Linked DNA regions of Niabella yanshanensis. The protein of the gene in region 2 interacts with the protein of the main gene of each other region in a pairwise test. Links are inferred from orthologs where the notes say so. Each region holds a gene or a part of one and is shown on either strand. Other genes may lie near its edges. The genes, in order: U0035_RS06165 and U0035_RS00605.

Region 1 (16,433 bases), 1.4 Mb from region 2 along the record:
CGATGGAACTGGGAGGTAAAAGCCCCAATATATTCTTCGAATCTGTAGCCGATGCCGATGACGAGTTCTTTGATAAAGCAATTGAGGGTGCTGTGATGTTTGCCTTAAACCAGGGTGAAGTATGTACCTGTCCCAGTCGTATTCTCGTTCATGAAAATATTTACGAGAAATTCATGGATCGTGTGGTTCAACGAACAAAGGCTATCAAGCTGGGCAATCCCCTGGACGGATCTACCATGATGGGTGCTCAGGCTTCCGAAGATCAATACAATAAAATTCTCAATTACCTCGATATCGGCAAACAGGAAGGTGCCATTGCTTTAACCGGCGGGGAAGCATTCCATCAAAACAGCGGACTGGAACATGGATACTATATTCAGCCGACCATCTTTAAGGGTCATAATAAGATGCGTATTTTCCAGGAAGAAATTTTTGGCCCGGTTACCTGCGTTACCACTTTTAAAACCACAGAAGAAGCGATCGCCATTGCTAATGATACGTTGTACGGATTAGGCGCTGGTGTCTGGACCAGGGATGCGCATGAGTTGTACCAGGTACCCCGTGCGATACAGGCTGGCCGGGTTTGGGTAAACTGTTATCACGCTTACCCTGCTCACGCTCCTTTTGGAGGTTATAAAAAATCCGGCTTTGGCCGGGAGACACATAAAATGATGCTCAATCACTACCGCCAAACCAAAAACATGTTGATATCTTACGCTAAGCAGAAGTTAGGTTTCTTTTAAAACGTTTAGAGGTTCGCAGGCCGTGCTGCCCTGTGCAGTGCGGCCATTTTTTCGTTTAAATGTACGACTATGATCGCAAGAGTTTTAATCACACCGGAAGCTGAAGCAGTAGTAGAAAAACTGAGGGCGCAACATGGGCCGTTGATTTTTCATCAGAGTGGTGGCTGCTGCGATGGCAGTCAGCCGATGTGTTTTGCTTCAGATGATTTCAAATTAGGTAATATCGATATTTGTTTGGGCGAAGTCGCCGGTTGTAAATTTTATATGGCTGCTGATCAATTCGAATACTGGAAACATACCCAGCTGGTATTGGACATTACCCAAGGTCGTGGCAGCAGCTTTTCGCTGGAAATACCGCTGGGCCTGCGCTTCCTGATTCGTTCAAGAATTTTTACAGAAGCAGAATTGGAAGAACTGGCCCAACAGGAATAAGGAGCCTAGGCCTCCCTTACCCCTAAAAACAATACTGGTTTTAAGAAACCCATCATATCCCAAAACCAGCGATTGCTGTCATGAGCACTATCCCCGCAATCAATATGACAGGCATTTAGAGAAAACTTTCTGAATATCTTTAGATCTGCCACCTTTCTTAGCTGCAATAAAACTCTATAGGCATAAGCATGCCCCAGCACTTCAATAATCAGGGAGTTAATCGGTACTTTTAGTGATACTCCAAAATGCTGTTCATGCAAGTCCAGCACTTGCCGGCAAAGTTTTTCTACATTCCCGAAACTGGCTTTCATCGCCTCCATCAATTCAAAATTGCAGACCAGGTGAACTGAATATTGCTTCAGATTCACCTTTATACAATAACCACTAATATCAACCCGGGTATCCAATAACAAATAATTAAGACGACTAAAATACGGCATCTTGTTTGGGAAATGTGCTTATCCATTAAATTTGCCCCGTGCTGCAACATTTATCTATACAGAATTACGCTATTATCGATATGCTGGAAATTGATTTTTCCCGCGGGATGAATATTATAACCGGTGAAACAGGTGCCGGAAAATCGATCATTATCGGAGCTTTAAATCTCATACTGGGCGAACGTGCCGATATTTCTTCTTTAGTAAACAAAGAAAAAAAGTGTGTGATCGAGGGGCATTTCCAGGCGGAAGGCAATGAGCTGGTAAAACATTTTTTGGCTGAAAATGACCTGGACGACCCAACCCAGCTTGTAGTAAGACGTGAAATAGCACCCAATGGCAAGAGCAGGGCGTTCATCAATGACACTCCCGTTAATCTTTCTCAATTACAAAGCCTAAGTGAGTTACTGGTGGATTTGCACCAGCAATTTGACACCTTATCCATTGGTGACAATAACTTCCAGGTAAATGTGGTAGATGCACTGGCGGATACGCATGAAGTGCTGACCGATTATAAGAAATCCTTCCGGCTTTGGAAACAAACAGAAAAAGACCTGGCGCTCCTGCAACAGCAACAACTCCAGTTTGAAAAAGAAAGCGATTATAACCGCTTTCAGTATGATGAACTGGCGGCCCTGAATTTGAAAGAAAATGAGCTGGAAACTATTGAAGCCGAACTCAAAATACTTTCCAATGCAGAGGGTATTAAAAATACACTGAACCGGGTTTGTGGCGAGCTGACTGAAGGTGAACAACCTATTACGCAACAGCTGAAAAGTCTTTCCAATTTATTGAATAGTTATACCGGCTTTCATAAAGATCTGCCGGAGATCAATAAGCGGCTTCAAAGCGCCCAGATCGAACTGAGCGATATTGCGGATGAACTTGAACGCCTGAATGATCATATCAACTACGACGGGGAAAAGATCGAAGAATTGAATGAACGCATGTCAGCTGGTTATAAGTTGCAAAAAAAACACGGCGTTCAGTCTACCAATGAATTATTAACAATTCAAAAAGAACTGGAAGAAAAACTGGACGCCGTTCTTAACATCGCTGGAAATATAGCATCGCTGGAAGCCCAGGTGGCTAATCATCAGAAAAAAGTACTGGCATTGGGTGAAAAAATATCGCAGGCCCGTAAAAAACAGGTACCTGCTTTCGAGAAAAGTGTGAATCAGTCGCTGGTGCAGGTAGGCATGCCTAATGCCCGGTTACAGGTTTCTGTATTGCCACAGGTTCCTGCTAATAATGGCGTTGACGCTATTGAATTTTTATTTGACGCCAACCTGCCTACCGGACAGGCAGGTAAAAGCGGGCAGTTTAAGCCGGTTAACAAAGTAGCCAGTGGCGGGGAATTAAGCAGGCTGATGCTTTGTGTAAAAAGCCTGGTGGCCGAAAAAATGGATCTGCCTACGTTGATATTCGATGAAATAGATAGCGGCATTTCGGGCGAGGCCGCCAAACAGGTGGGCATTATCATGAAAACCCTGGCGGCCAACAGGCAGGTAATTTGCATTACGCACCAGCCGCAGATTGCCGGAAAAGCAGACGCCCATTTCTTTGTTTACAAGGAGCTGTCTGGCGAAAAGGTAAAAACCAATATCAGGCAGCTAGGTACCGACGAGCGCATTACAGCAATTGCCCGTATGTTAAGTGGAGAAAAGCCAACGGCGGCGGCGCTGGAAAACGCAAGGGAGATGGTTCAAAATTAAAATATTCGCCAATGGCAGGACTAAAGCTTACGCTGATTTTATGCGTTATACCGATCATGTTGATCGGCGGCATTTACACCTACCGTTTTTTAAACAATAAACTCACCTCCAGTTCAAGTACTTTTGGCCTGATCTTTTATGCCCTCGCCTTGTTTTGCGCTATAGCGGCTATATATGGCGGAGGTTTAACAGTAATAGCCTTGCTTTACGATTATCTTTCGATATAATCTACCTCTAAATAACAAACGTGATTCGCTCAACACGGTTCCTATTCAGCTGTTCTCTCTTCATACTCCTTTACGGGAGCTCGTCTATACATGCTCAAACCTTACCACAAGACAGTTTAATTCAACAATCTATAGTGAAAGACAGCCTTCCACCGGCTCGTCACCAACTGGAGAGGTTAAATAAAGATTTTATTGTAACCGGTATAAAAGACGGGGCAGCTATTGCTGCAAGCCCTTTGCGCTGGCAGAAAAAAGACTGGATAAAATTCTCTGCTTTAGCGGGCAGTGCCGGTGGACTGATGCTTCTGGATAAAGAGATTAAAAGTGTGCTCCAGCATAATCAAAATAACTTTACCACCAGCATGGCCCGGGGAGTAGAACCTGTGGGCAACATATATGGGCTGTTTGTCTTTCCTGCCATTTACGTTACAGGTCTGGCCATAAAAAATCCTCATGTTGAAAGTATAGGATTACGGGGTAGCAAGGCTATGGCCATTTCATCTATTATCTGTTTTGCCGGTAAAAATCTGATCCGGAGACAAAGGCCCGATGCCTCAACAACGCCTTTTAACTATGCGCCACCGTTTTCTAAAGTCAAATACAACTCTTTTCCGTCGGCACATTCAAGCATAGCTTTTACACTGGCTACGGCATTGGCCATGGAGTTCCCTGATAAAAAATGGGTTGCGCCGGTGGCCTATTCCATTGCTTCCCTAACCGCTTTATCCCGTGTGTACGATAACCGGCATTGGGCCAGCGATATTATAGTGGGTGCGGCTTTGGGGCATTTTGTAACCAAAGCGGTGTATAACAGGGGACAAAAAAAACACCGGCCAGCCAAAACATTCATGTAATCCCGTTAATCTTCAGGTCTGGTTTATTGCGCGCTACTACTATTGAGTTTCTTATTCTCTTTTATTCAAGCTTACAGAACCCATCTATATATTACTTACAAATCAAAAATCATTCTTACATTTACCCTCTAATTTTTATCTAATGGCTTATAATCTTTTAAAAGGAAAGAAGGGAATTATATTTGGTGCGCTGGACGAAAAATCCATTGCCTGGAAAACAGCCCAAAAATGCTACGCTGAAGGAGCAGAAATCGTATTAACGAATGCGCCGGTAGCGCTTCGCATGGGTGCTATTAATCAACTGGCTGCTGAATGTGGCAATGCGCCTGTTATTGGTGCCGATGTTACCAGTTTGGATGATCTAAAAAACCTGATCGAAAAATCGATGGAACATTTTGGCGGAAAGATCGATTTTATTCTTCACTCTGTAGGCATGGGCCTTAACGTACGTAAAGGCAAACATTATACAGAGATGAATTATGAATGGAATCAGAAAACCTTCGACATTTCTTCTATGAGCCTGCATAAAGTATTGAGAACAGCCTGGGAACTGGATGCCTTAAGCGAGCATGCCAGTGTAATTGCATTGACTTATATAGCTGCACAGCGTGTATTTCCTGATTATAATGAGATGGCGGATGCCAAAGCCCTGCTGGAAAGCGTAACCAGGATGTTTGGTTATTACTATGGAGAAAAAAATAAGGTACGGGTGAATACCATTTCCCAATCTCCTACTCCAACTACCGCAGGAAGTGGTGTTAAAGGTTTCGACAGCTTTATTAACTACGCTGAAAAAATGAGCCCTTTAGGCAATGCTCCTGCTGAGGCATGCGCAGACTATATTGCGGTAATGTTCAGCGACCTGACTAAATATGTTACGATGCAAAACCTTTTCCACGACGGAGGTTTCAGCTTTACCGGTGTAACACCTAAGGTACTGGAAGCAATGGGTGGTGAATAGGCTTAATTTATTCCGAAAATATAATAAGGCCGCGATTCAAAACCGCGGCCTTATTTATGTCATCGAAAAACCATAATTCAGATCAACTGTAGTTTTGCAACTTTAGGGTCAACTTCCACTATATCATCCTCAAAGTTGAGTTTGATACGCCATTTCTGAAGCGTAGCGGCACCAATGATAGCTTCTTCACCAAGGTTGGGTACTACCAGGAACTCATCTGACAACAGTACACCATTGATATAAAAATCGAGTCTAACCGCATATTTAACCTCTATAAAAAGCCCTTCACTGGCTGTGGCCAGTTTCCTCACGCGCCCGAGCGGCTCTAATACTGCAATATCTTCAATATTATCCGGATTAACACAGGAAAGATTAGCGCCGCTGTCAAACAAAGTATATAAATGCTTTTCGCCTTTGGAGCCTGCATAAAGGAATGGAAGTTTTAAAATAGACATAGGTTTGTTTCTCCAAAGTTATGACTTATAAATTGTAAAACTTTGTAGCATTTCCTCCATAAAAAGCGGCTTTTTCACTTTCCGTAAAAGAAGCAAAATAGGCATCTACAATCCCTTTCATCTTTTTATAAGATCCGGCTACCAGGCAAACCGGCCAGTCGCTTCCATACATAATGCGCTTAGCGCCAAAAGCCTCCACCACCGTATCCAGGTAAGGTGTAAAGTCTTGTGGTTTCCATCTTGTCCAGTCAGCCTCCGTAACCATACCACTGATCTTACAATATACATTAGGCAGTTCGGCTACTGCCTGTATATCTTGCTGCCAGCCATCTACCGTACCTGCTTTTACATACGGCTTTGCAATATGATCGATTACAAACCGCTGATCAGGAAAAGCTGCTGCCAGCTTGCGGGCGTACTTTAGCTGGTCGGGGAATATCAAAATATCGTAAGTATAATCGTATTTGTGTAAGAGACTGATACCATTCATAAACCTCTTCTTCAGCATCAGGGCCCTGTCCTTTTCCCCCTGCAATACATGACGGAAGCCTTTCAGTTTCTTATAATAGCAGTAATGGGCGAGCTTGTCTTCTATATTTTTTGCCTGCAGATCTACCCATCCTACTACACCTTTCACAAAGTTGTTTTGTATAGCATTAGCAAGCTGAAAAAGATTCTCTACTTCAGACTGATCACTTTGCACTACCACACATCCATCCAAACCATTTTCCACCAATACCGGCTTCAGATCTTTGGGTAAAAAGTCCCTTTGTATCTTTTTCATCGATTCATCGATCCAGCTATCCCTTACCGGATCAAATATCCAGAAATGCTGATGTGCATCTATTCTTAAAGCCATAACTATTGTTTAAACGACCAAAAATAACAGAGGACCGTCAACTAAATCACAGTCAACCGTCCTCTGTCATCTTTACTTCATAATATTATTTACTCCACGCTACGCAGGTCTGGCTGGATGTTCCGAGGCCATCAATACCTAATTCAATTACGTCACCAGGTTTCAAATAGATCGAAGGATTAAAACCCATGCCCACGCCAGCCGGAGTTCCGGTAGATATTACATCTCCTGGTAACAGAGTCATAAACTGACTTACGTAGGAAATAATATGTGGCAATTTAAAAATGAAATTGGCCGTAGTCCCGTCCTGCATGGTTTGTCCGTTTACTTTTAGCCAAAGGCGCAGGTTATCCGGATCCGCGATCTCGTCTTTGGTAGCCAGAAACGGGCCTAAAGGTGCAAAGGTATCGCAGCCCTTACCCTTATCCCAGGTACCACCCCGCTCTAACTGGAACGCGCGCTCGCTCACGTCATTGTGCAACACATAACCAGCAACGTAGTCCATTGCATCAGCCTCTTCCACATAACTGGCTTTCTTGCCAATTACTACGGCCAGTTCTACTTCCCAGTCTGTTTTTAAAGAATCCCGAGGTATTATAATATTGTCATTCGGACCTGATAACGAAGTGGATGATTTCATAAAGATAACCGGCTCCGTAGGTACAGTAGCACCCGTTTCTTTTGCATGATCGGCATAGTTTAAACCGATGCACAATATCTTGGAAGGACGTGCTACAGGGCTGTCCAAACGCTCCTCCTCACTGATCGTTACCAGGCTACTTTTATTATCCTGTATATATTGGGCCAGGCGTGCCAAACCATCGGTTTCAAAAAATTGTTCATTATAATCCTCTCCAAAACCTGAGGTATCATATTTCACATCATCTATAATAACACCGGTGTTAATACTGCCCGGTTGGCCATAACGTATTAGTTTCATTTTGTAATTTAAAATTTATTATTAATTATTCAGCTTGATAAACCCTCCATCAATAGGATAATCGCTACCCGTAATAAAAGATGCTTCATCGCTGCACAGGTACAAAATAAGGGCGGCAATTTCCTCAGGCTTTGCCATACGGCCGATGGGCTGGGTTTGAGAAAGCTTCTCAAACATTTCGGCTTCTTTACCCGGGTAATTTTTTGCCAGGAAGCCATCTACAAATGGTGTATGCACCCGCGCCGGAGAGATACAGTTACAACGGATATTATCTTTTACATAGTCTTTCGCTGCAGATAAAGTCATAGCCAATACAGCTCCCTTGCTCATGCTATAAGCAAACCGGTCCGGAATACCCACGCTGGATGCTATAGATGCCAGGTTCACAATAACCCCTCCGCCGTTTTCCTTCATCAACGGAATTGAGGCGTATAAACTATTATACACACCCTTTACGTTTACCGCAAATACCCGGTCAAAATCCTCAGCGGCGGTTGTTTCAACTTTACCAATATGAGAAACGCCCGCACTGTTTACGAGAATATCAAAAGCCCCTACCGAAGCATAAGCCGTCAACACTTCTTCCTGGCTGGCCACATTTACCGGTAATGCTGTGGCTTTCCCCCCGGCGGATTCAATTTCGTGAACGGTTGCCGCTGCGGCCTCTTTATTGAGATCAGCCACAAAAACATGCGCACCAGCTCTGCCAAACACAAGACATACTGCTTTACCGATACCGCTGCCACCGCCTGTAACGATGGCCTTTTTATTGTCTAACTTAAACATTTAATGATTTTTAAAATGGGCATCAATATACTACTTAATTGATTATCGTCTATTGATTTCGGTCCAATCGCATTCGCTATCCCAAATCAAAATGGGCCCGCACAAAGTACGGACCCATTTTGATAAAAAGATGGAAATATTAACTAAACAAATCTTTTATTTTATCGAAAAAGCCTTTTTCTGTCTTTTCCGGTTGAGGTTTTAAATTAGGAGAGTCTGAAAGTCCTTCTAAAGCCGCCTTTTCTTCGTCGCTGAGGTTTTGAGGCGTCCAGACACTAACATGTATTAACTGGTCACCTTTTTCATAGTTTGAATGTACATTGGGAAAACCTTTGCCTTTTAACCGGAAAATCTTACCACTTTGTGTACCCGGGGGTATTTTTATCTTAGCCCTGCCGTCAATTGTCGGCACTTCGGCATTCGTGCCAAACACCGCATCTGTAAACGACACATACAATTCATAAACCACGTTTAGCCCTTCCCGTTGCAATTCTGTATGTGTTTCCTCTTCAATTAAAACAATAAGATCTCCGGCAGCGCCACCGCGCTCGCCCGCATTTCCTTTTCCGCCAATACTTAATTGCATGCCTGCCTGCACGCCTGGTGGCACATCAATGGTGATCGTTTCCTCACCGTAGACCCTTCCGGCCCCTTTACAATTAGAGCATTTGGATGTTATGGTAGTTCCTTCTCCGTTACAATCAGGACAGGTGGTAACGGTTTGCATCTGCCCCAGGAAAGTATTCTGCACTTTCCTCACCTGGCCACTACCCTGGCAGGTACGGCAGGTTTGAACGCTTCCTTTATCTTTAGCGCCATCACCGCCACAGGTAGTACAGGAAGTGTATTTTTTTACTTTAATGTTTTTAGTAACCCCTTTCGCTATTTCTTCATAATTCAGCTTCAATTTCACACGGAGATTACTTCCCCGTATACCACGCGCCCTGGCGCCACCGCCCCTGGCCCGTCCCCCGCCGCCAAAGAAGCTTCCAAAAATATCATCACCGAACACATCTCCAAACTGGCTGAATATATCTTCCATATTCATACCGCCGCCACCGCCAAAACCGCCACCACGACCAGCTCCACTTAAGCCAGCATGCCCAAACCGATCATACTGCGCCTTCTTTTCTGAATCGCTTAGCACCTCGTAAGCTTCGGCCGCTTCTTTAAACTTTTCTTCTGCGGCTTTATCTCCCGGATTCCTGTCGGGGTGAAATTGCATCGCTACCTTACGATAAGCCTTTTTGATCTCCTCCGCAGTTGCTGTTTTGGACACGCCTAATATCTCGTAAAAATCTCTTTTTGACATCTAGTATTTTTTGAAAACATTCAATTTGAAAACCTGAAAAATCATAGGCGGCAATCAATTCGTCCCTTCAAACTTTCAAATTATTTACCTACCACTACTTTGGCATGACGAATAATCTTATCATTCAGGTAATACCCTTTACTTATTTCATCCACTATCTTCCCCTGCAAATCCTCGGTAGGCGCGGGAATTTCTGTAATAGCTTCATGTAATTCCGGGTCAAAAGCAACACCTTTTGCCTCCATTGCCTTTAATCCCTTTGATTGTAAAATATTTTTCAGCTTGTTAAAAATCAGGCTCACCCCCTGCTTCAAATGCGCATCACTGGACTCTTCTACCTCTTTCGATGCACGATCTACATCATCTAACACATCTAATAAATCTGTAATAATATCTTTTCCCGCAGTTTGAAATAACTCTATACGTTCTTTTGCGGTTCTTTTCCGGAAGTTGTCAAACTCAGCAGCAAGGCGCAAATACTTGTCCTTACTCTCATTTAATTCAGCCTCTAAAGCGTTCAACTGGGTTTCTTCAATGGGGTCGTTCAGGTGCTCTGTACCACTTACATTTTCGTCAGCATTAATGTTTAAACCATCCTGCTCTGTAAAATTATCATTGTTTTGATTCATCATATTCTAATTTGTTGGCAAAACTAAGCATGACAATAATATTGCCAATGAAAAAAAGTAGACAAAATGTCGGTCATTCCATAAAAAACAGGCGTTAAAAATAAACTTCCTGCATTTTTTATAGTCATTTACTTTATTTTCATGTACTTATTTATCTGTATGAAAAAAATCCTGCTTTCTCTACTGCTTTTGGCAACCACCTGTTCGCTAACCTCCGCTCAAACCCTTGAAAATAAGCTGGCTGCATGGACAAAAACCAATCCCGTAGAAAAATTGTATCTACACCTGGACCGGGAGAGTTACTTCGCCGGGCAAACCATTTGGTTAAAAGGCTATTTTATGACCGGGCTTATACCATCCGGACAAAGCTCTTCCTTGTACGTAGAACTAATCAACAGCGATAACGATATTGTATTAAGAAACATTTTTCCAGTTTATTATGGAACAACAATCGGAGGACAAATAGATATTCCCGAAAGCCTGGTGGCAGGTACCTATCAGATAAGAGCTTATTCCTCCATAATGCTCAACCAGCCCGGATTTGTGTTTCACAAACGGGTTTCCATATGGGGAAAAGAAGACAAAAAGAAAAACAACGATGAACCAAAGGGTAAATCTCAGCTACTCTTCTTCCCTGAAGGCGGTAACATGGTTAAAGGATTATTGAATATTGTTGCCTTCAAAGCCATCGACAAATATGGAATGCCATTATCGGTGGAAGGAGAAATCAAAAGCGAAACCGGCGAATTAGTAACCAGCTTTAAAAGCCAGCATGACGGCATGGGTAGCTTTCCTATTATTCCACTGCCGGCAGGCAGCTATTTTGCCACATTGAAAGGTTCTGAAGAGAAGTATCCGCTACCACCATCTACTGATAACGGAATCTCATTCAGTGTCAGAAATACAGCAAAAGGCAAGCAGTTCCGTATTCAATATAATAGCACTGACGAAGCGTTTAAACCCGCCTATTTGGTGGGACAAATGGAAAACCAGGTGCTCTTTAAACACCCGATTGGCGGAGACAAAAAAGAGATAACAGGAGTTATTCCTACCGCGGATTTCTACTCAGGTATTTTACACTTAACTGTATTCAATAAAGACGAAATGCCCCTTGCCGAACGCCTTACTTTTATTAATAATAAAGATTACGTACTACCCGCAACGCTCAAAATCGACACTTTAAATATTGAAGCAAGAAAAAGAAACAGGTTCTCAATTGCACTTACGGACACTATTATCGGTAACTTTTCAGTATCGGTAACCGATGCAGACAGTGAAACAGAGCCCTTCCGATCACAAACCATTTATTCCTGGTTTTTGCTTAACAGCGACTTGCGCGGATATATCCATAATCCGGCTTACTATTTTAGCAGCAATGCTGATTCTACACATGCTGCCTTAGACCTGGTAATGATGACCCATGGCTGGACCCGGTTCAAATGGACAGATGTGGCCCAGAATAAATTGGCGCCGGCTAAATATAAGGACGCCGGATACATTAGCTTAAGTGGCCAGATTGTATTAGAAGGTACCAAAAAACCTTTGGCCAACAGGGACGTTATCATGATGCGCTCAGCTGTTGATACAACCGTTGCGAAACGGGGCACCACTACATTACTACAAACGGATTCAATGGGCCGTTTCAAACTGGATTCTTTGTTCTTTACGGAAAAAAATAAAATACTTTTTTCTGAAGTAAGGGGTAATAAGAGCAAGTTTATCAGGGTAAAGCTGGATGCCGATTCGCTAAACAGGAGATTTGGAATTGAGCCGGTACTCATGCCCCAGGACAGCAGCGCCATTATTAAAAACAACGCTATTGTAAACGCTTATGATGACTATGTAAAAGCCCAGGGGCTGTTACTGGAGAATGTAGTTGTAAAGGTTAGACAAAAATCAGAGGTGGAGAAGCTGGACGAGCAATATGCCAGTGGTTTGTTCTCAGGTGGAATTAACAGCCGAACCATTGACCTGAGAAATGAAGTTTTTGGGGGCGATATCTTCCAATACCTGCAGGGACGGGTTGCAGGTCTTACCGTTAGTGGTACTCCGGGCAATTATGTATTAAATTACCGCGGTGGTGGATTGGGGGGAGGGAATGTGGCTTTATTCCTGGATGAGATGCCGACTGATGCCACGATGATTGAAGGTATACCTGTTGCAGAACTGGCATTTATTAAGCTTATGCCTAACACTGTTGCAACGGCCGGTGGTGGCACAGCGCTCGCTATCTACCGCAAGAAAGGCGCTGACCTCAGGGCAGCAATGGAATCGCCCACAGATATCGTAAATTATAATGGGTACACCGTTATGAAAGAATTTTATAATCCTGATTATGACAAGCAACCTGATAATAGCAAAGCGGATAAAAGGATGACACTGAACTGGAATCCGGCTATTTTTTTAGCGGAAGTCAATCCAACCATTCCGGTTATATTTTACAATAATGACCAAACCAGGCGTTTTAAAATAGTTGCCGAAGGCGTTACCAACGACGGCCGTATGCTGATGATTGAGAAGATCATTGAGCCAGGTGCTAACTAACTGCTGAGACATGTTTGTGCAAAGGCGCTGTTAAATGCATCCTATAATAGTGAAGGGTAAAACACACTTCGCCATTTTTTTTGTAACTTAACAATGCCCGATGAAGATTTATAAACAAATATTATCCGTTTTCTTCTTATTATCATTCCATGTTGCGCCGGCCCAGGAAAAAATACTGGAAGGCTGGCATCAGTCTACCCCTATTGAAAAGGTATACCTGCACATGGATAGAAAAGATTATTTCGCAGGACAAACCAGCTGGTTTAAAGGGTATTTTATTTCAGACTTCAAACCTTCTGCCCGTAATTCAACGCTTTTTGTTGAGCTGATCAACCGGGCTGGTGCAGTGATCAGCCAAAAAGTACTCCCGGTATTTAATGGCATTACTTACGGGCAGATTGATATACCCGATACATTGTCAACGGGAACCTACCAGGTAAGGGCCTATACTCCTTTAATGTTGAATCAGGAGAAAGTATTCCTCTACAATACTCCCATTCGTGTACATGGAAGAAACAACAAGCCTGAAGTTCCGTCAAAGAATACTCATGCACTGGCATTCTTTCCCGAGGGTGGCACTTTACTGGCCGGCGTGGAAAACAAGGTTGCTTTCAAAGCCACATCGGGCGAAGGTCTGCCGGAAAATATTACTGCCAGTATCGTAGATAATACGGGAGCAACCGTTACGCAGATTGAAAGTCTTCACGACGGCATGGGCGTGTTTAAGCTTAAACCAGCCGACGGCACAACCTACCAGGCCGTATGGAATGGAAAAGCATATCCGCTACCTGTTGCTTCAGGCAAGGGCATTGCCATACAGGTAGAAAACACGAGTAGCACTGTTAACTATTCTTATACTTCTTCCGGCGATGAAAGCTTTACACCTTCTTATATAATCGGGCAAATGCAGCACGAGGTGATGTTTAAACTACCAGTAAACAACAACCAGCCAGGCACTATTAACACATCGGCTCTTCATTCAGGTATTTTACAAATCACTTTTTTCAATAAAGACGGTATGCCATTAGCCGAACGTCTGGTCTTTGTTGATAATAAAGAGTATATTGTTAATGCTGTTCTTAATCCACAACAGATCAATACCAAAGTCCGGGGTAAAAATCATTATAGTATTGATTTTAACGAACCGGTAAATGGCAATTTCTCTGTGTCGGTAACAGACGATGACTACAACGAACCTGGTCTCCGTAAAGAAAATATCATTTCCTCCCTTTTATTAACCAGCGATATTCCGGGCTACGTACATCATCCAGCTTTTTATTTCAGCAGCGCTCCCCAGGCTAAAGAGGCATTGGACCTGGTGATGCTTACCAATGGCTGGCGACGCTTTAACTGGAAGGAACTCATCGGCAGCAAACCGCCCACTCCGGGCTACACAGACCCAGGGTATATATCTTTATCGGGCCAGGTAAATGTGCGCGGCTCTAAAAAGAATTTTGCGGATAGAGACCTGCTGGTTTGGGTGGCCACTTCTGATTCGGGGCGTGCACTTGAGTTGGTTAAGACGGATGCAGAGGGACGATTTAAAATGGACTCCGTTGTATTTTTTGATAAGGCTAAAATCCTTTTTAGCGATGTGATGGGCAATAAAAGTAAGTTCCTGACAGTAAAGTTGGATACAGATTCGCTATACAGGACTTTTAATTTGCCCGCTTTACAGATGCCTCCTGCCATTAACACAGGCACCTCTTTATTAAATAATATGCAAGGAGCGTATAGCTCTTATGCAAGAGGTGGTGGCGTGCTGCTGGATAACGTAAATATAGAAGGAAGAAGACTCACACTGGAGGAGTTGGAGAAAAAGTATGTGAGCGGACTTTTCTCAGGAAACATAAATGCGCGAACGATTAATCTAACCGGGCAGTTCGTACCTCAGATCAATATATTTGAATGGCTGATTGGCCGTGTACCCAGCCTGGTGGTACAAAGAAATAGCCAGTTTTTTGATGGGTACCAGCTTTATTTGCGCCAGCAACCCGTACAGCTTTTCCTGGATGAAATGCAGATGCAGGATGCCAGCCTGATCTCTACTATTCCGCCGAATCAAATTGCGCTGATTAAGATCTATCCCCAGTTTATAGGAGCCCGGGGTAATGGAGCAGCCATCGCCATTTACACCAAGCGTGGTGAGGATTTAAATGAAGAAATGGAAGCCTCGGGAGACATCGTGGACTATGATGGTTACAGCATCATTAAAGAATTCTACAGCCCTGACTATTCCACCCCTCCGGATGTGGATTACCGGGACAACCGGCTTACCCTGGCCTGGCAACCTGAGGTAACAGTATCCTCCGATAAGAATGCGTCCATTCCCGTTCAATTTTACAATACCGATCGTACTAAAAAGTTTAAAGTGGTTGCAGAAGGCGTAACAAAAGAAGGCAAGCTTTTATGGGTAGAACAAACAGTTGAATAGTCCTTAAATATTTATTTTTGCTGGCTATGACAATTAAACAGATCATTTCTTATTTAGAATCAGTAGCACCTCTCACCTTGCAGGAAAGTTATGATAATGCAGGCCTGATTACCGGCGATGCCAACCGGGAATGCACCGGGGCCCTGTGCTGTCTTGACGCTGTTGAAGCTGTAGTAGATGAAGCGATCGAAAAAGGATGCAATCTGATAATAGCGCATCACCCCATTATTTTTAGTGGCCTCAAGAAAATAACAGGTAAAAACTATGTTGAACGTACCATTCTCAAAGCCATAAAAAACGACATTTCGATTTATGCAATTCATACTAACCTGGATAATGTATTGACCGGGGTAAACGGAAAAATTGCGGAAAAACTGGGCCTGAAAAACCTTTCCATCCTTGCACCCAAGGGAGGTCAGCTCAGCAAGCTATTCTTTTATGTACCTGCTTCTCACGCCGGTAATACTATGAATGCCTTATTTGAAGCGGGTGCCGGTTATATCGGTAATTACAGCGAATGTAGTTTCCGTGTTAACGGGATTGGCACTTTCAAGCCTAATGAAGCGGCCAACCCTTTCAGTGGCGAACCAGGTAAAAGGCATGAGGATGAAGAGGTGAAAATAGAAGTACTTTTCCCATCCTGGCTGGAAAGCCATATCCTATCGGCCCTCAAAGCCAACCACCCCTACGAGGAAGTGGCTTACGAGGTGATCGGCCTTAACAACAGGCACCAGGATATCGGTTCCGGCATCACCGGTGAATGGGAAATACCCTTAACAGAAACGGAGCTTTTACAAAAACTAAAGCAAATTTTTAAGATTCCCGTAATCAGGCACACCGCATTTACGGGTAAAACTATCAAAAAGGTAAGTATTTGCGGTGGTTCAGGCATTTTCCTCCTGAAAAACGCAATCAATTATGGATCAGACGCTTATATAACCGGAGACATTAAATACCACGAATTTTTTGATGCGGACGGACACTTGCTGCTGGCAGACATTGGCCACTACGAAAGCGAGCAGTTTACGACAGATTTGCTGGCGAATCTTTTAGAGCAAAAATTCCCTAACTTTGCCGTCCTTAAAACAGGAGTAAATACAAA
Region 2 (16,568 bases):
CAAGGGACAAATACAAAGACAGTAAAGATTTTGTTTTTTTGTTTATTACTTCCGAGGACGAGTCCTCTAAAAGGGTCTATCAATCATTTGTTCGAAAGCAACAATTGGCAAATACAGTTTACCTGAGCAGCGACGACTACCGGTACCTGAGAGAACTTTTTGGCATTTATGGTATCCCCAGGTATGCTATTATTAATAAAAAAGGAGAGGTATTGAATAGCAAATCGGAACCACATGAATTTATGCTTGAAATCAACACATTTAACACGGTAGTTCAACACTCATCCACTCACTAATATATATCAGAGGTCTTTCTTCATCACATAATCATTCATCAAATAACCGTTACCAATTTCAGTATCCAGCTCTTTGATAATTTCAAAGCCTACGGCCTGGTAAAACTGCAGCGCCTTATTGTAGCGGTTTACATGAAGCGTGAGGCTATGGGCGCCGGCATTTTTTGCAAAATCAATTATGAATTGAATCATCTTTTTTCCTAGCCCTTTGCCCTGGTGGTCAGGCGACAGGTATATTTTGTGGAGGTGCGCTGTTTGGTCCTCTTTTAATTCGAGGCCTGCAAACCCGGTATCCTTTCCTTCCTGTTCCAGGAGAAAAAAAGAATATCCTGGTTTATCGAAATCTTTTTCAAGCACAGGATCGCTATAAAACAGCTCCAGCATATAAGCCAGCTGTTCCTGGGATAAAATAGACGAATAGGTGGCCGGCCAGATATCAAGGGCCAGTCGACGTATAATGGGAAGTTCTGCTTTTAAAGCTTTTCTGATGGATGTGTCCATTTATTAATGGTATTAAAGTAAAAATGCACCAATTTTCATTGATGCATTTTTTTGAGGAGTACTATAGAAATTAAGCTAATTTCTTTTTCAGGTTTTCGTCAATTGCTTCCAAAAACTCTTCAGTATACAAATAATGCTCACCATGGCTTACTTTGTTACCATGAACGCAAACAGCAAGGTCTTTGGTCATTTTACCTTCTTCTACTGTTTCAATACAAACAGCTTCCAGTGCATTGGCAAAATCGATCAAAGGCTGGTTATTATCTAATTTACCGCGGAAAGCCAAACCTCTTGTCCATGCAAAAATACTCGCAATAGGGTTGGTGCTGGTTGGGTTACCTTTTTGGTGCTCGCGGTAGTGACGTGTAACGGTACCATGCGCAGCTTCAGCTTCCATAGTTTTACCATCGGGTGTAACCAGTACAGAAGTCATCAAACCTAAAGAACCGAATCCTTGTGCTACCGTGTCACTTTGTACATCACCATCGTAGTTTTTACAAGCCCATACAAAGTTACCGTTCCACTTTAAAGCGCTGGCAACCATGTCATCGATCAGGCGATGCTCATAAACGATTCCGGCTTCAGTAAACTGAGCTTTAAATTCATTTTGGTACACTTCTTCAAAAATGTCTTTAAAGCGACCGTCGTATTTTTTTAGAATGGTATTTTTTGTAGAAAGATATAAAGGCCATTTTTTGTTTAATGCCACATTGAAGCAGCTGCGCGCAAAACCATAAATGCTTTCGTCCGTATTGTACATGGTCATTGCCACACCATCTCCTTTAAAGTTATATACTTCAAAAGTTTGTGCTTCACCACCATCTTCCGGTACAAAAGTCATGGTTAATTTACCTTTACCTTTAATTACGGTATCTGTAGCACGATATTGATCGCCAAATGCATGACGGCCTACAATAATTGGCGCGGTCCAGTTGGTAACCAGGCGGGGAATATTTTTAATAACGATTGGCTCACGGAAAACCGTTCCATCTAAAATGTTCCGGATGGTTCCGTTAGGGCTTTTCCACATTTGTTTCAGGTTAAACTCTGTAACACGTGCTTCATCTGGTGTAATAGTAGCACATTTGATACCCACACCATGTTCTTTAATGGCATTAGCAGCATCTATAGTTACCTGGTCATTTGTTTCGTCCCTGTACTCAACACCCAGATCAAAATATTTAATATCCAGATCAACATAAGGAAGGATTAATTTGTCTTTAATGAATTTCCATATGATGCGTGTCATTTCATCGCCATCAAGTTCCACAACGGGATTAGCCACTTTGATTTTTTCAGCCATATATATATATCGTTTAAGAATTTGTGATTCCGGCAAATCTACAGATAAATACATCAATAGACAATAGAGTTTTAACTTTACAACGCTATAAGAATGTTAACAACAAATTTGCTGATTAACCATCGTAGAATATTACCTGATAAAACATCAATTATGTTACCTTTGAGTATGCCCGTTAATGAAAAAATTGCAGCTGACTTCGTAAAATTTTTACGACAGTTTGTACCGCTTACCGACACCGAAGTAAAAAAGGAATTACTTCCTATTGTTAGCACCAGGGAATTTGCCAAAAAACAGGTTATTTCCAAAGCGGGTGAAGTAGAAAATTATATGAATTTTATCAGCAAGGGACTGATAAGAAAATACTATAAAACGGGAGAGGAGGAGCATATTGTGCAGATATCAAGAGAAGGCCACCTTATATCTGCTCAGGAGTCTTTCTACACCCGTACGCCCTCAGAGTATTTTGTAGAAGCTCTTGAGCCCAGTGTTGTTATTTCATTAACTTTTGAAGATATGGAGCGTTTATTTGCTTCCAGCCATAGCTTCGAAAGATTAGGACGGCTGGTAACCGTTCATACCATGGTACTGAAAGATAAATGGCAAACCAGCCTGATCATGCAATCGCCCCGCGACCGGTTTTTAAATTTTGTAGAAAATCACCACGAAATATTACAACGTGTGCCACAGAAATACCTCGCTTCCTATTTAAATATCAAGCCGGAGACCTTCTCCAGGTTTAAACATCTTTTGCGGCTAAAACGTCCGGCTTTATAATTCTGTTTTAGCGGGTACAATTAATACGGGCGCTTTTATCAGGTGCCTCAACTGGTTGATGGTTTCACCGTAAATCAGGTCCTTTATTCCTCTGTGTCCGTGAGCGCCTATTACTAATAGCTCTACATCCGATTCATTAATGATCCGGGCAATACTGTCGACCGTATTTCCAAAGCCCAGCTTTCCTTCAGCCTGGTATCCTTTAGCTTTCAATTGTTGTACATAGGCGTTAAGATATTGCTGATCAGACAGGGTTTCGTCATCAACGCTCTCTCCAAAATTGGCTCCGGCGGCTACACTTTCCGTTATATGTATTAACAGGTAAGTGCTGTCGGGCGTTCCCTGGGCCAAAGCATGATTAATCACTTTTTCATCCAGTTCACCAAAATCGAGCGTAATAGCTATTTTACCATAACGCTGTACCGGCGATAATTCAAGGTTTTTGGGTGTATCGTGTATGGTAATCTTTTGGGCAGACTTCTTTTTTTGCAACGGGTAAATAGTAGTATACAATAAAAGAATGACAAAACCGATGGCTCCCAAAATAATTAAAGCCTTCGAGATCAGGTTGCCGGGTGTATTGAAAAAGTCCATAGCCTGCTCCACTATTAAACGTGCATTCAGGTAGACCAATACAACAGTAATGAGCCAGGCGGATACCTTAACCCAGGGTTTGATCACAAACTTACCCATCGTTTTTTTATCACTTACAAAGTGGATCAGCGGTATAATGGCAAATCCCAACTGCATGCTTAATACAACCTGGCTGAATATAAGCAGGCTGTCTACATCTTCTTCGCCATTGATCAATATAACCAGTGCGGCTGGTACAATAGCTATCAAACGGGTGATCAAACGGCGTACAATAGGGTTGATCCTTAGCCTCAGGTAGCCCTCCATCACAATTTGCCCGGCCAGTGTGCCGGTAATAGTGCTGCTTTGTCCTGCAGCAATAAGCGCCACCGCAAAAAGCTTGGCAGCAAAACTGCTGCCCAGATGTTGCGGTAAGAGTTCGTAAGCCTGTTTGATCTCTCCAACATCAGACCGGCCGGTTTTATAGAACACTGCGGCCGCTAATATGAGTATGGCCGCATTTACAAGCAGCGCCATATTCAGGGCTACAGCGCTGTCAATGAAATTCAGCTTCAATGCTTTTTTAATGCTGGCATCATCCCGGTTGAATTTACGGGTTTGCACCAGGGCCGAATGAAGGTAGAGGTTATGAGGCATTACGGTAGCGCCAATAATTCCGATAGCAATGTATAAGGCCGTATCATTTTCAATATGAGGTACCAACCCGGAAACCACTTCGCTGGCATCGGGTTTCGCCACCACAATTTGTATAAGAAAAGACATGGCTATTATGAAAATCAGGCCAATGATAAATGCCTCCAGCTTACGCATGCCCAGGCGTTGCAGCATGATCAGCAAAAATGTATCGAGTGCAGTGATCATTACTCCATAGATAAGGGGCATGCCCGTTAATAGCTGTAAGCCAATAGCCATACCCAGTATTTCCGCCAGGTCTGTGGCGGCGATGGCTATCTCTGCCAGGATATATAATGCGAAATTGACCTTTTTTGGATAGGTTTCGCGGTTGGCCTGCGCCAGGTCGCGGTTGCGTACGATTCCTAATCTTGCAGAAAGGCTCTGCAGCAACAACGCCATTATATTGCTCATCACCAGCACCCATAAAAGCGAATAACCAAACTGGCTTCCCCCCGCCAGGTCTGTAGCCCAGTTACCGGGATCCATATAGCCCACGCTGACCAGGTAGGCCGGGCCGAAAAAAGCCAGGATCCGTCTCCACCTCGATTTATTCGGGGCTGTGGTATCTACCGAATTATGAACCTCGCTTAATGAAATTTCTGAGTGATGCTTTGCCATTAGTTTTTAATAAAGATGTTTTGGGATAACTCTTTTGTTAAATAAGATTGGTGTTTATTATCTGTTCTTACTTCCATAGACTCGTCGAATGCATATTTTTTTATTACCTGTATCCGGCTTCCTATAGAAATATTTTTCTCATCCAGCATCTCGAGTACCTCCGGCGACTGGTTCCCGATCTGTGTTACAATGGCTACTTTTTTTTCAGAAAGGGTCGCCAAAGACACTTGCCTGGCTTGAATGATCTTTCCTTTGGCATCCGGAATAGGATCTCCATGGGGATCTGTTCTTGGAAAACCCAAAAATGCATCCAGCTTGTCAATGAGTTTTTCATTGCTGATATGTTCCAGTTCCTCGGCCACCTCATGCACCTCTTCCCAGCTGAAACCCAGTTTTTGAGAAAGAAAATATTCCCATAAACGGTGTCTTCTTACAATGCTCACAGCCTCTGCCTCGCCCGATTCTGTAAGGGTACAGCCATAGTAGGCTTTATAGCTGACCAGCCCTTTTTTACTGAGCTTTTTGAGCATGTCCGTAATGGAAGCGGGAGCTGTATGAAGGGAGGTGGCAAGGTCGTTGGTAGCAACAATACCCGATGCGTTTTGCAAATGATAAATAGTCTTCAGATAATTCTCTTCCGAGATTGTAAATCGGATCATGCCTAAATAATAATTTAGACAAACCTAAAAATAATTTTCGATATTATGAAAATTTCTGCATAGGCCGTATATACCACGGGGGCAATTTCAAAAAAACAATGGTAGTGTTGGTGAAGTATTGTTTATTTGTAGTTAATAATATTTAACCATATGCTATACAGGCTCTGTTTTTTTACTGTAATGACCATAATGATTGTTTCCTGCGGCAATAAGAAAAAGAAAATGGCGGGGGAAGACGATGTGAATTTACAGGATTTTGTGGATTTCTTCCCCGAGGCTCAATTACCTTTTATCTATGCCGACACCGCTTTATATGCCAAAACAGACGATAGTTTGCTGATTAGTGCCGATATTTTTAATGAGTTTACGCCTGATAGTATATTAAGCGCCACTTTTGGTGCTGATAAACCCAATTTGTACGCAATAGGAAAATTTAGTGAGAAAGAGGGTATCGTGTACCTGATGTCGAAGGCCGCTACTGCTAAAAATAAAGCGATGTTTATTTCGGCATACAATAACAAAAATGAGTTTATAGCTGCTATGCAGGTGATGAAGAGCCAGAAGGAAAAAGGTATTTCTACGCTGGTTACTATTGACAAGCTATTCAACATTAATAAAAAAACTATCAAAAAGCTGCCTAACGGCGTTGAGATTAGTGGCGATGATATATATGTGTTGAACAGCGCCGCCAGGAAATTTATGTTGATAATGACCGATGCCCTGGGCGATGATGCTGAGGTAATCAACCCTATTGACACGCTTAGCCGCAATTATAAATATGCGGGGGATTATGGGGTAGGCAGCCGCAATATCATTTCCATCCGAGATAATATAAAGCCCGGACGTGTTCAGTTCTATATCCACCTGGAAGAAAAGAACTCGCAGTGCAGTGGTGAACTGAAGGGAGAAGCCAATATTACCTCAGACAATACAATCATTTATAAAAAGCCGGGAGATCCCTGTGCCCTGCAGTTTGAGTTTGATAAAAACGGTGTAACACTGAAGGAGCTGGAGGGATGCGGATCGCGCATGGGTGCGTTGGATTGCACTTTCAACGGAAAATACCCTAAAAAGAAAGCTTCTAAAAAATAGAACTTATTGCCTTTGAAAATCTTTGGATAAGGCCTCTACGTCTGATGCGGGCATGTCTTTTGATGCTATGGAAATGCGGTATTTGAAAGTTACCGACCCATGTGGTTGGAGGGTGTAATTAAGCGTTTCTTTCCCGTTGCTAAAAACTTTTCTACCCAGCGGATTAGCAGCAAACAAACCGTAGCCGCGTGCATGCCAGTACGTAGGATACCCCGTGTTGCGGGGATGATCAAAAATGGCAATTGTAATATCTTTATTATCCTTAGTACCCTTCAACATAGCCCAGGGCGCTTTACTACTCCAGACACTGTCGCCTTTTACACCATGGCTGTTATAATACATGCCCGAGATATTCGCACCTGACGAAGGGTCTACTTTTGTTTTGTTGCCATGTGCGTCAACAAAAACACCTGGCTCTTTAGAGGGCATTTCCAGTTCTCTCGCTACACGTATGGCAATAAAACCATCTTTTACATCTTTAAAAACAACGGGCTCACCTAAAGCGGTAAGGGTGGTTGTCCTGTCGATGATCACAACATTGTTTTGAACCTTAAAATCGTAAATCGTTCTTTCTTTCAGGAAATGAGCGCCCTGGTTATTGAACCAGTTGGCGGTAGCTATAAGTTGTGCGTTGTTGATAGATTTTTTGGTTTTTTCTACTTTTTCATGCCTGATCGTACCATAAAGGTTCTTCTTATCGGCTGCGATTGCAGTAGAGTTGTTCCAGAAATCAATACCATTTACCGATTCATAATTTAACCAGATGCCCACATGATGCGGATGATCGGTTCTTTCACCTGTTCGCGGAGCAATAGGGTAACCCCTGGTTACCGTGACACCGTCGACTGTATTTACAGGGTAAAGAAAAGGTTTGGCAATAGAATCATAATAGCAGTAAGAAGTTATTAATTGACCGTTGTAAATAATGTCAGCACGCTTCTCGCCGGGTTTCGAGATAATATTAAAACCATTCTGGGCATCAAGCAGGGAAGTGCAGAGCAAAAGGTAAATCGCTGTGATCGTATGTTTCATGGCAATGATTTGAATTCTGTTTTTGAAGCTTTCAAGATAACCCTTTATGGCCTGATCAGCAAATTGGGTATGCCGGAACATAAAAAAAGCCGGGTATTTTGATACCCGGCTTCATTGAATAAGAAGATATATTAGCTATTAGCTGTTTCGGCTTTTGCCGCTGATGTATCATTTTTGGGTTTATCCTTACGGATACCACCTTTCAGATCTACCAGTACCGGTGCCGCAACAAATACGGTTGAGTAAATACCGGTAACCACACCAATCAGCATCGCAAATGCAAAGCCGCGTGTTACTTCACCGCCGAAGATGAACAGGATCAGGATGGTTAAGAATACCGTTAAGGTGGTCATGATGGTACGGCTTAATGTTTCGTTGATCGCTTTATTAACCAGGGTTTTCTGATCCAGGGTAGGATGCAGCTTCATGTCTTCACGAATCCTGTCAAAGATTACCACCGTATCGTTCATGGAGAAACCAATAACCGTCAATATCGCAGCAATAAAGTGCTGGTCAATTTCAAGTGGGAATGGAACGATTTCTCTTGCGAAAGAGAACACGATCAATGTAACCAGGGTATCGTGTATCAGCGCAAATATAGTACCCAGTGAAAACCTCCAGTCGCGGAAACGAATAAAGATATACAGGAAGATGGCGATCATTGCGAACAAGGTAGCTTTTAAGGCACCCTTCTTCAGGTCATCAGATATGGTAGGCAATACTTTCTTGCTTTCTTTCTTATGGAATGACTCAAACTGGTTGTAGGTAGTATTTGCAGGTAAATGCTTCTTCAAACCTTCAAAAAGTTTGTGTTCTACGATCGAATCTGCCATTTCAGTTTTTGGCTCCCTGATCAGGTAAGATGTAGTAATATCCAGGCTGCTTCCATCACCCACCGTTTTGATGATCGGGTTCTCATCATCAAAAGTAGCTTTCAGATCATCCCTGATGGCTTCTACATTTGCTTTTGAACCAAAGTCGATTTTATAGCTACGTCCACCATCAAATTCAACACCATAATCGAAACCATTAAAGATGGTTGCAACACCTAATATCAGGATGATCACTGAAATAACATAAGCTCTTTTTCTGAACTCGATAAATTTAAATTTAGATTTTTTCTCTATCGCGTTGCTTATTTTACTAAAGTAGTTCAGGTGTTTGTTTTTATTGGTAAACCAGTCACTCACCCAACGGCTTACTAAAATACCGCAGAACAGAGACAGGAACAGACCCAGGATTTGCGTAGTAGCAAAACCTTTAACCGGCCCTAACCCGAAGTAATACAATATAAAGGCAGTAAGCAAAGTGGTAACGTGACCATCCAATACCGGGGCTAACGAACGGTTATAACCGTCATTAATCGCAGGCAGGTAGGCTTTCCCTTTTCTCAGCTCTTCTTTTATTCTTTCATAAATAATTACGTTGGTATCAACCGCCATACCAATGGTTAACACCAGACCCGCAATACCCGGAGCGGTTAAAGTGGCGCCCAAACCAGCTAATACACCAATAGTGAATAGTAAGTTTAAGATCAACGCAATATTAGCTACCCAGCCACTGGTATTGTAGTAAATGATCATCAGGGTGAAGATCACTATAAAAGAGATGATAAATGACCACATACCGCCCTGTAATGCAGCCGCACCCAGCGTTGGTCCTACGGTTGTTTCATTCACAATTTTTGCAGGCGCCGGCAGCTTACCAATTTTTAAGATATTGGCAAGATCGCTTGCTTCTTCCTGCGAAAAGCTTCCTGAAATGCTCGAGCGACCACCTTCGATAGCTTCGTTTACATTGGGAGCAGAATATACGGTACCATCAACAACGATAGCGATAGCACGACCCACATTAGCCCTCGTTAAGTCGGCCCATAATTTAGCGCCGGTGTTGCTCATTTCCAGGCTTACATTGGTTCTGCCCGTTTGGTCGAAGTCGTAACCTGCATTAATTACCTGCTCACCTTCTAATTTGGCTTTTTGACGGCCAAATGTTTTAATTGCATATAAGCCTACAGCAGGGGATTTCTTTTCAGGTATTCCAAACATCCAAACCAGATCCGCAGGGAACTGGTTTTTAACAGTTGGCGATTCCAGTATTCTGCGTATCGCAAGGGTGTCTTTCGCTAATACCTGTCCAATCATACCATTATCGATCAGTCTTCCCTGTTGCTGATCCACTGAGAAGCCAATCCATCCATATAAATGTTTTTTTGCTTCAGCTTCCTGGTTGCTAGCTGCTGTATTGGCTTTAGGAGCGTCTTTTTTAGCCAGGTCTTTTAACTGAGCCTGAAGATTTCCCGTATCGGCTTTTGCAGTAGTTGCTGTTGCAGAGGTATCTGTAGTAGCAGCCGCTACTGCTGTAGTATCGCTGGCAGTACTGTCGCTAACTGCTTTTCCACCATTACCGGCGAAGAACAATTCGTCGGCTTTCTGAACGTTAGGCCATATTTCGCTGATATTGTATACTTCCCAGAACTGCAAATTCGCACTTGCCTGGAGGTTCTTTTTTACACGCTGTCTATCCTGAACACCCGGAAGCTCAACAGAGATAATTTGTTTTTCAGGATCGGGATTAATATTAGGTTGCGCCACACCAAACTTGTCGATACGGGTAGTAATCAGTCTCGAAGTATTGTCAAATGCGGCTTTAGCTTGTCTGTTTAGGTAGCCGATCACCTTACCATCGTCATCAGTAGCTTTTAATTCAGTATTGCTGGAATTGGCAAACAACGCAGCCAGTCTTCCGTTGGGAACCAGCTTTTTATATTCTTCTACAAACAGGCTTACAAAGTTGGCATCGCTATTGGCTTTCCTTAAATCTGCATTCGCCAGGGCCTTTGTAAAGTTGGGATCTTTGGAATTGTTGGCCAATGTAGATAACACGCCGCTCATTTCCACTTCCATAGTTACGTTCATTCCACCCTGAAGATCCAGGCCCAGATTTAGTTCTTCGCCTTTTGCTTTCTGGTAGCTGATAGGGCCTGTAATACCATAAGTAACAGTTACGTCGCTCGTGCTGTCTTTTAATTCAGCTAATCTCGCTTCATAAGCTTCATTCAGCCATTCCTGGTACACGGTCTGAGAATCTTTGTTGGCCGGATACTTTACCGCAGCAGCGGGATGAGTTCTGTCAACATAGCTGCGGGCTTGCTTTTCCAGCTTCTTTTCATGATTTCTTACAAACCAGGTAAATGATAATTGATACAGGGAATAAATGATAAGCAAAATCGTAAAAAAACGAACCAGGCCTTTGAGTTGCATACGAGTTTAATATTTATAATTCACTTAGTTTGGTAAAAGTTATTCGGCACGGTAAAGCACCAAAAAACCTTATCCGGTTTTTTTTTAAAGGCTGCAAAGATAAGGGTTAGGTGAATTGAAAGTTGATATGTTATGAAGTTGATATAACTATCTTCGAAAAAAAATAGTAAAAGGAGGTTTTCTATAAATTAACCTCAAACTTTTAAACTTTTAAACCAATCAACTATTACATTTGCATGATTTTTTATTCTAACAGAAAAATATTTTAAAAAATGCAATTATCATCTCTTTTAGAGCGCTTTGCAGAGCCGGAAACGCTTAAAATGGCAAAATTGGGGCGCGAATTAAGGGCGAAAGGTGTTGATGTAATTGACCTTAGCCTTGGTGAACCTGACTTTGATACACCCGAACATATTAAACAGGCCGCTATTCAGGCTATCAATGATAATTGGAGCCATTATACACCTGTGCCGGGCTTTTTAGACTTACGCGAAGCCGTTTGCACTAAGTTGAAGAGAGATAATAACCTGGATTATAAACCTGAGCAAATTGTAGTTTCCACGGGAGCTAAACAAAGTCTCGCTAATGTACTGCTGGCTCTGGTAGATGAAAATGAAGAAGTTGTTATTCCTACTCCTTATTGGGTAACGTATTCGGAGCTGGTAAAGATTGCCCGCGGTAAAGTGGTTGAGATCAGGACCAGTGTTGAAAAAGGGTTTAAAGCTACTGCTGAAGAAGTAGAGGCTGCGATCACTCCCAATACAAAAGCTTTCTTGTTTTCTTCCCCCTGTAATCCCTCGGGGGCAGTATACAATAAAGAAGAACTGGCAGCTTTGGCACAAGTCTTTAAAAGGCACCCGCAGGTAACCATTATCTCTGACGAGATCTATGAATATATTAATTATGTGGGCGATCATGAAAGCATTGCGCAATTTGAAGATATTAAAGACCGGGTGGTAATCGTAAACGGCCTGAGTAAAGGTTTCGCAATGACCGGATGGCGTATAGGCTATACAGCTTCTTCAGTTGCTATTGCCAAAGGGATGGAGAAATTGCAGGGGCAGTTCACCAGTGGAACCTGCTCAATTGCGCAAAAAGCAGGTGTTGCTGCTTTAACAACAGACCTGAAGCCTACGCAGGAAATGGCGGAAGAATTCACCAGGAGGAAAAAACGTGTTCTGGAACTCGTAAACGAAATCCCAGGGGTTATCTGTTCAGATCCGGATGGAGCATTTTATATTTTCCCGGATATGAGCTCTTATTTTGGTAAGACCGATGGCGAGACTTTTATTAAGGATTCTGCCGATTTATGTATGTATATATTGAATACAGCACACGTATCTTCGGTTATGGGGGCGGCTTTTGGAGAACCTAATTGCGTTCGCTTCTCTTTTGCCAATAGTTTACCTAATATCGAAAAAGGATGGGTGCGGATTAAGGATGCATTATCTAAACTAAAGTAAAAATCGTAATATCTTAAAAAGACTCCCTCATCGGGAGTCTTTTTATTTAATGCAGCTTTGCACTAACGATTGTAAAAAATATTGAATAGATTTGTAGTCGAAGGATGACTGATTCTTGAGAGGATTGCGTTAAATTGAAACTAAGCCATGAGCCTTCATACTAAACGTAGCGGTATTCTGTATACAGTGACTGTAACTGTGTTCCTGTTTATTTTTTGCTCATTATCTTACGCGCAGGATAAAAAAAATACCATTTTGCTGATGCCTGATAACAAGGCAAAGGTGGATTCTATTTTAAGTTATGTAGAAAAAAACGGGCGTGATGTATCGCGGGGAGTATTGTATGAAGAAGCTTTCAGGTTAGTGGACCAATTACACTACAGAGAAGTGGAGCCCCTGCTCTTCAATTCATATGGATATTTTAAAAGAGAACTTTCAGAGTATACAGAATCAATAGGCTTGCACATCAAGGCCCTGGAACTTTCGAAAAAACAGGAAAATATCCATGAGGAAATCAAGGCGTATAATAACCTGGGTGTTGCCTACAGGAGAATGGACGATTATAGTACAGCCCTGGAATACCTGATGAATGGACTTAAATTGTCCGAAAAAACCGGCGATACCTATAGTGCAACAATTGCTTTGAATAGTATTGGCAATATTCATTTAGCCCAGGGAAATTACAGAGCTGCTATTGACTATTTTGCCCAGTGTATGCCCCTGGCTATTAAAGCCGGTAACGAACGCGGAATTGCAATCAATCTCCAGAATATGGGAGAGTGTTACGAGAAATTGAATATAGCGGATTCAGCACAGCTATACTACGATCGGGCATTAGAGTATAACAAAAAAAGGAATGATTTGAAAGGAATTGCGATTTGCTATAATAGTTTAGGTAATATCCTTTTGGAGGAAGGCAACTCAGCTAAAGCTCTGGCATTGTACAAAAAAGCATTACCGATCAATATCCAACTGGGTGACAGGATTTTTATTGCCAACAGCTACAATCATATAGCTGCTGCGCATTTGAAAGACGGAGATCTTCCCATGGCCCGCAGGATGTATGATAGTGCTTTACATATTTCAACTGCGATACGATCGGTAACAGAAGCCAAGGAAGCTTACTGGGGGCTGATGAAAACATCGGAGGCCGAACACAATTGGGAACAGGCCTATACCTATAGCAGCCTGTATAAAGCGCTTTCTGATAGTATTACTAATGTGAAAAGTTCGCAGTCTGTAAGAGCCCGTGAAGTAGCCTATCATCAGAATAAAATAGCGTTGCTTGAAAAGGACGACAGGAATAAGAATATTATCATGGTGGGTAGCCTTATTTTATTTTTATTGCTGCTGGTGTCGGGTATTTTATATTATTTAAGGAACCGGCTGCTTGAACGAAACCGCTCGCTGCACAGGGAATTAGAGATCCGTTCACAGATCGCTTCAGATCTGCACGACGATATGGGATCTTCTCTAAGCAGCATTCATATTTTTAGCGAGCTATTGCGTAAAAACGGGAATAATTCCCATGACCTGTTGTCTAAGATAGAAGCTAATGCCAAAGATACCCTGGAGGCGCTGGACGACATCATCTGGCTGGTTAAACCCTCCAATGATAAGTTCAGTAACCTGAGCATGCACATCAGCGAATTTTCCATACCGTTATTTGAATCGAAAAACATTGCTTTCGAAATCGACTTTCCGGATACCATTTCCGAGATTCCGCTACCGATGGAAACCAGGCGAAATATATTCCTGATTATTAAAGAGTCTGTTAATAACCTGATCAAGTACTCAGAATGCAGCCAGGCTTCCATCAAAGCGTCCTTTGACCAGGGTGATTTATGTTTCACCATAAAGGACAACGGAAAAGGGTTTGATCCCCTGAAGCTTACTAATCGAAACGGGCTTAAAAATTTAAAAGCCAGGGCGAATCAAATTAATGCAGATATCCAGATTAATTCGGCCCCCGGACAAGGTACTGAAATCATACTGGTGGTGAGGGCCAGGGAACTTACCGTTTTGCATGCGGTATAAGTTATTGCTCCGTATACAGAATATCCGGATTGATTCTTTTCAAATGTTGCACAAAGGCTTCGCGTAAACGGGGTGCGATAATGACGCAACCATGCTCACTATATTCTATCATTAGCCGGTCTACTGAAAATCCCGGGCCGCTTAAAAGATGTCGCTTCATCCGGGTCACTTTTCTTATAGATTCGATATTTACAGATGCTGTGAAAAGAAATCCGCTTTTAATCGTTAGCGTGTTTTCGTAGATGATATAATGGGTGGTAAAAAAAATGTAGAGCGTAAACGCTCCGAATCCGGCTGTAACGGCAAGCAATGCTATGCTTTTTTCAACTAAGGCGATGATCAATAAAACAATTAAAACCGTTACGAATAATAGCTTAATCAGGAGGCTTGCTTTTGTTTTATATACAATCATCATAGTCAGAATTAATACTTCCTTCTAAGTTACATCAAAGTACAGGTAAAGTACTCAGAAAAGTATCATCTGAATCCGGGTGGGAGTTAGAAGCTGTTTCAAATGGCCTTTCTGGTCCGGCAAAACGTTAAAATCGATGCAGAATAGTTCTGACACGGTTGATATAAGGTTGCTCAAATAGAACTGCATGCGCCAAAAGAGGGTATAGCTGAGCGTAGGCAAGCCTGTTGTGCCATCCTTTTTCGAGAGGGTACCGATCGTTATAGCCTATGTAAAATTCATCCGGAAAGCCGCCAAAAAGTTTCGTCATAGCAATATCCATTTCGCGATGTCCATAATATACGGCTGGGTCAAAAATAGCTATTGAGCCGCTGGCGGTCCTCAAGTAATTCCCACTCCAGAGATCACCATGGAGCAGGGCGGGCTTCTCTTCGGGGAAGATGTTTTTAATGGAAGCGCAAAATTGATTGGCTTTGGCGACATCCCCGGATGACAGCAGGTGTTTGTCACGCAGTAGCTTCACTAACGGCAAGAGGCGGCAATTAGCATAAAATTCCGGCCAGTTTGAAGTGAGTGTGTTGATTTGGGGCAGACTGCCGATATAATTGTCATCCTTAAGGCCGTAATCGGGTTGACTGTTTAAGTGCATTTCTGCAATTTTTTCGCCGAATTGATAGAGAAGGGGAATTGTTGCTTTGTCTTCTTCGATCCACTCCAGTAATAGAAACTGATAATCATTCAGAACTCCGGTTTCAATAACCTCCGGCACTTTTAATTGACTATGGTTTTTCAATATATGTAAACCATTGGCTTCTCTTATAAACATTGCGGGGTAAAGTAATGCAGTGTTTATCTTAAGAAAATACCTTTGAGTTGCTGTTGTGACCGCATAGGCTTTATTGATGTCGCCCCCATTTAGTTGTATGATGCTTTTTGGGGTAATCGAAAGCTTATTTAGAATATTGTTTGCGACCATCTGCCTGGTTTTACCGGAACGGGGCTGCTGTTTACCGGTTTTTGGATTTTTTTATGAAAAAATGCGGCTCCTTCTTTTACTTTTAACGGTTACCATGTGCACCAATGTGTATTAAAAATAGCTGATTGAAAGCAAAATTGATGATATATTTATAATCGGATTAAGGCATATAGCATGGAACGTACAAGTATTAATGGATATGTATTAAAATATAAACTGGGCGATGGAGGCATGGCAGAAGTGTGGTATGCCGAAAATTACCTGCAGAAGCCGGCAGCTGTTAAGATCTTACTGAAAAAATTTTGCGAAGAAGCAGACCTCGTTGCGCGTTTTCAGAATGAAGCCCGGCTAATGGTGCATCTGAATCACCCCAATATCCGCAACATACAGGATTTTGGAATGATAGAAGGGCGGCCCTGCATGATCATGGAGTATCTTGAAGGCAACGACCTGTCGGCCCGTATGAAAGGTGGCGAGCAGTTCAGCGGTGATCAGCTGGTACAATGGTGGAACAGTTTGGTTGACGCGTTGCAGTATACTCATAGAAAGCATATTGTACACCGAGATATAAAGCCGGCCAATATTTTTGTAACGGATGATGGACAGGTAAAGTTGTTGGATTTTGGCGTTGCCAAAATAAAGGATAATATCACTGTTACCCAAACGGGCTCGCGCATGGGTACCTTAATGTACATGAGCCCTGAACAGGTATATGACGTCAAAAACCTCACGCACAAAACTGATAATTATTCGTTGGCGGTTACCTTCTATCACCTGGTTACCGGCAAAGCTCCATACGACAGCACTAAAATCTCTGATTTTGAAATACAGGAAAGTATTGTAAGAAAGGATATCGATACCTCTATTTTG

What was found.
Region 1: the proteins of U0035_RS00605 (region 2) and U0035_RS06165 interact in binary tests that used the Escherichia coli proteins (3 or more experiments, as listed by UniProt). The link is inferred for Niabella yanshanensis from one-to-one orthologs.

Annotation. Positions count from the first base shown.
Region 1 is NZ_CP139960.1:1,579,969-1,596,401, forward strand. The notes cover bases 8,581-11,444. They hold U0035_RS06165 (nucleotide exchange factor GrpE), read right to left. Parts: upstream 10,357-11,444; coding sequence 9,805-10,356; downstream 8,581-9,804. Other genes in these bases: dnaJ (molecular chaperone DnaJ), read right to left, coding at 8,581-9,724; U0035_RS06170 (hypothetical protein), read left to right, coding at 10,513-11,444. In the rest of the region: U0035_RS06105 (aldehyde dehydrogenase family protein), read left to right, coding at 1-743; U0035_RS06110 (DUF779 domain-containing protein), read left to right, coding at 813-1,175; U0035_RS06115 (hypothetical protein), read right to left, coding at 1,181-1,582; DNA repair protein RecN, read left to right, coding at 1,654-3,330; U0035_RS06125 (hypothetical protein), read left to right, coding at 3,342-3,557; U0035_RS06130 (phosphatase PAP2 family protein), read left to right, coding at 3,692-4,411; U0035_RS06135 (enoyl-ACP reductase FabI), read left to right, coding at 4,554-5,372; U0035_RS06140 (pepsin/retropepsin-like aspartic protease family protein), read right to left, coding at 5,450-5,827; U0035_RS06145 (amidohydrolase family protein), read right to left, coding at 5,853-6,686; U0035_RS06150 (fumarylacetoacetate hydrolase family protein), read right to left, coding at 6,772-7,626; U0035_RS06155 (SDR family NAD(P)-dependent oxidoreductase), read right to left, coding at 7,648-8,412; more of dnaJ, read right to left, coding at 8,552-8,580; more of U0035_RS06170, read left to right, coding at 11,445-12,897; U0035_RS06175 (hypothetical protein), read left to right, coding at 12,998-15,331; U0035_RS06180 (Nif3-like dinuclear metal center hexameric protein), read left to right, coding at 15,358-16,433. UniProt on the Escherichia coli protein: Participates actively in the response to hyperosmotic and heat shock by preventing the aggregation of stress-denatured proteins, in association with DnaK and GrpE. It is the nucleotide exchange factor for DnaK and may function as a thermosensor.
Region 2 is NZ_CP139960.1:166,831-183,398, forward strand. Bases 2,319-5,317 are described here. They hold U0035_RS00605 (Nramp family divalent metal transporter), read right to left. Parts: upstream 4,765-5,317; coding sequence 2,872-4,764; downstream 2,319-2,871. Other genes in these bases: U0035_RS00600 (Crp/Fnr family transcriptional regulator), read left to right, coding at 2,319-2,877; U0035_RS00610 (metal-dependent transcriptional regulator), read right to left, coding at 4,764-5,317. Outside these bases: U0035_RS00585 (TlpA family protein disulfide reductase), read left to right, coding at 1-296; U0035_RS00590 (GNAT family N-acetyltransferase), read right to left, coding at 303-797; U0035_RS00595 (isocitrate dehydrogenase (NADP(+))), read right to left, coding at 868-2,100; more of U0035_RS00600, read left to right, coding at 2,254-2,318; more of U0035_RS00610, read right to left, coding at 5,318-5,423; U0035_RS00615 (hypothetical protein), read left to right, coding at 5,604-6,515; U0035_RS00620 (DUF6807 domain-containing protein), read right to left, coding at 6,519-7,547; protein translocase subunit SecDF, read right to left, coding at 7,679-10,810; U0035_RS00630 (pyridoxal phosphate-dependent aminotransferase), read left to right, coding at 11,083-12,273; U0035_RS00635 (tetratricopeptide repeat-containing sensor histidine kinase), read left to right, coding at 12,421-14,310; U0035_RS00640 (PH domain-containing protein), read right to left, coding at 14,312-14,725; U0035_RS00645 (fructosamine kinase family protein), read right to left, coding at 14,850-15,698; U0035_RS00650 (serine/threonine protein kinase), read left to right, coding at 15,873-16,568. UniProt on the Escherichia coli protein: H(+)-stimulated, divalent metal cation uptake system. Involved in manganese and iron uptake. Can also transport cadmium, cobalt, zinc and to a lesser extent nickel and copper. Involved in response to reactive oxygen.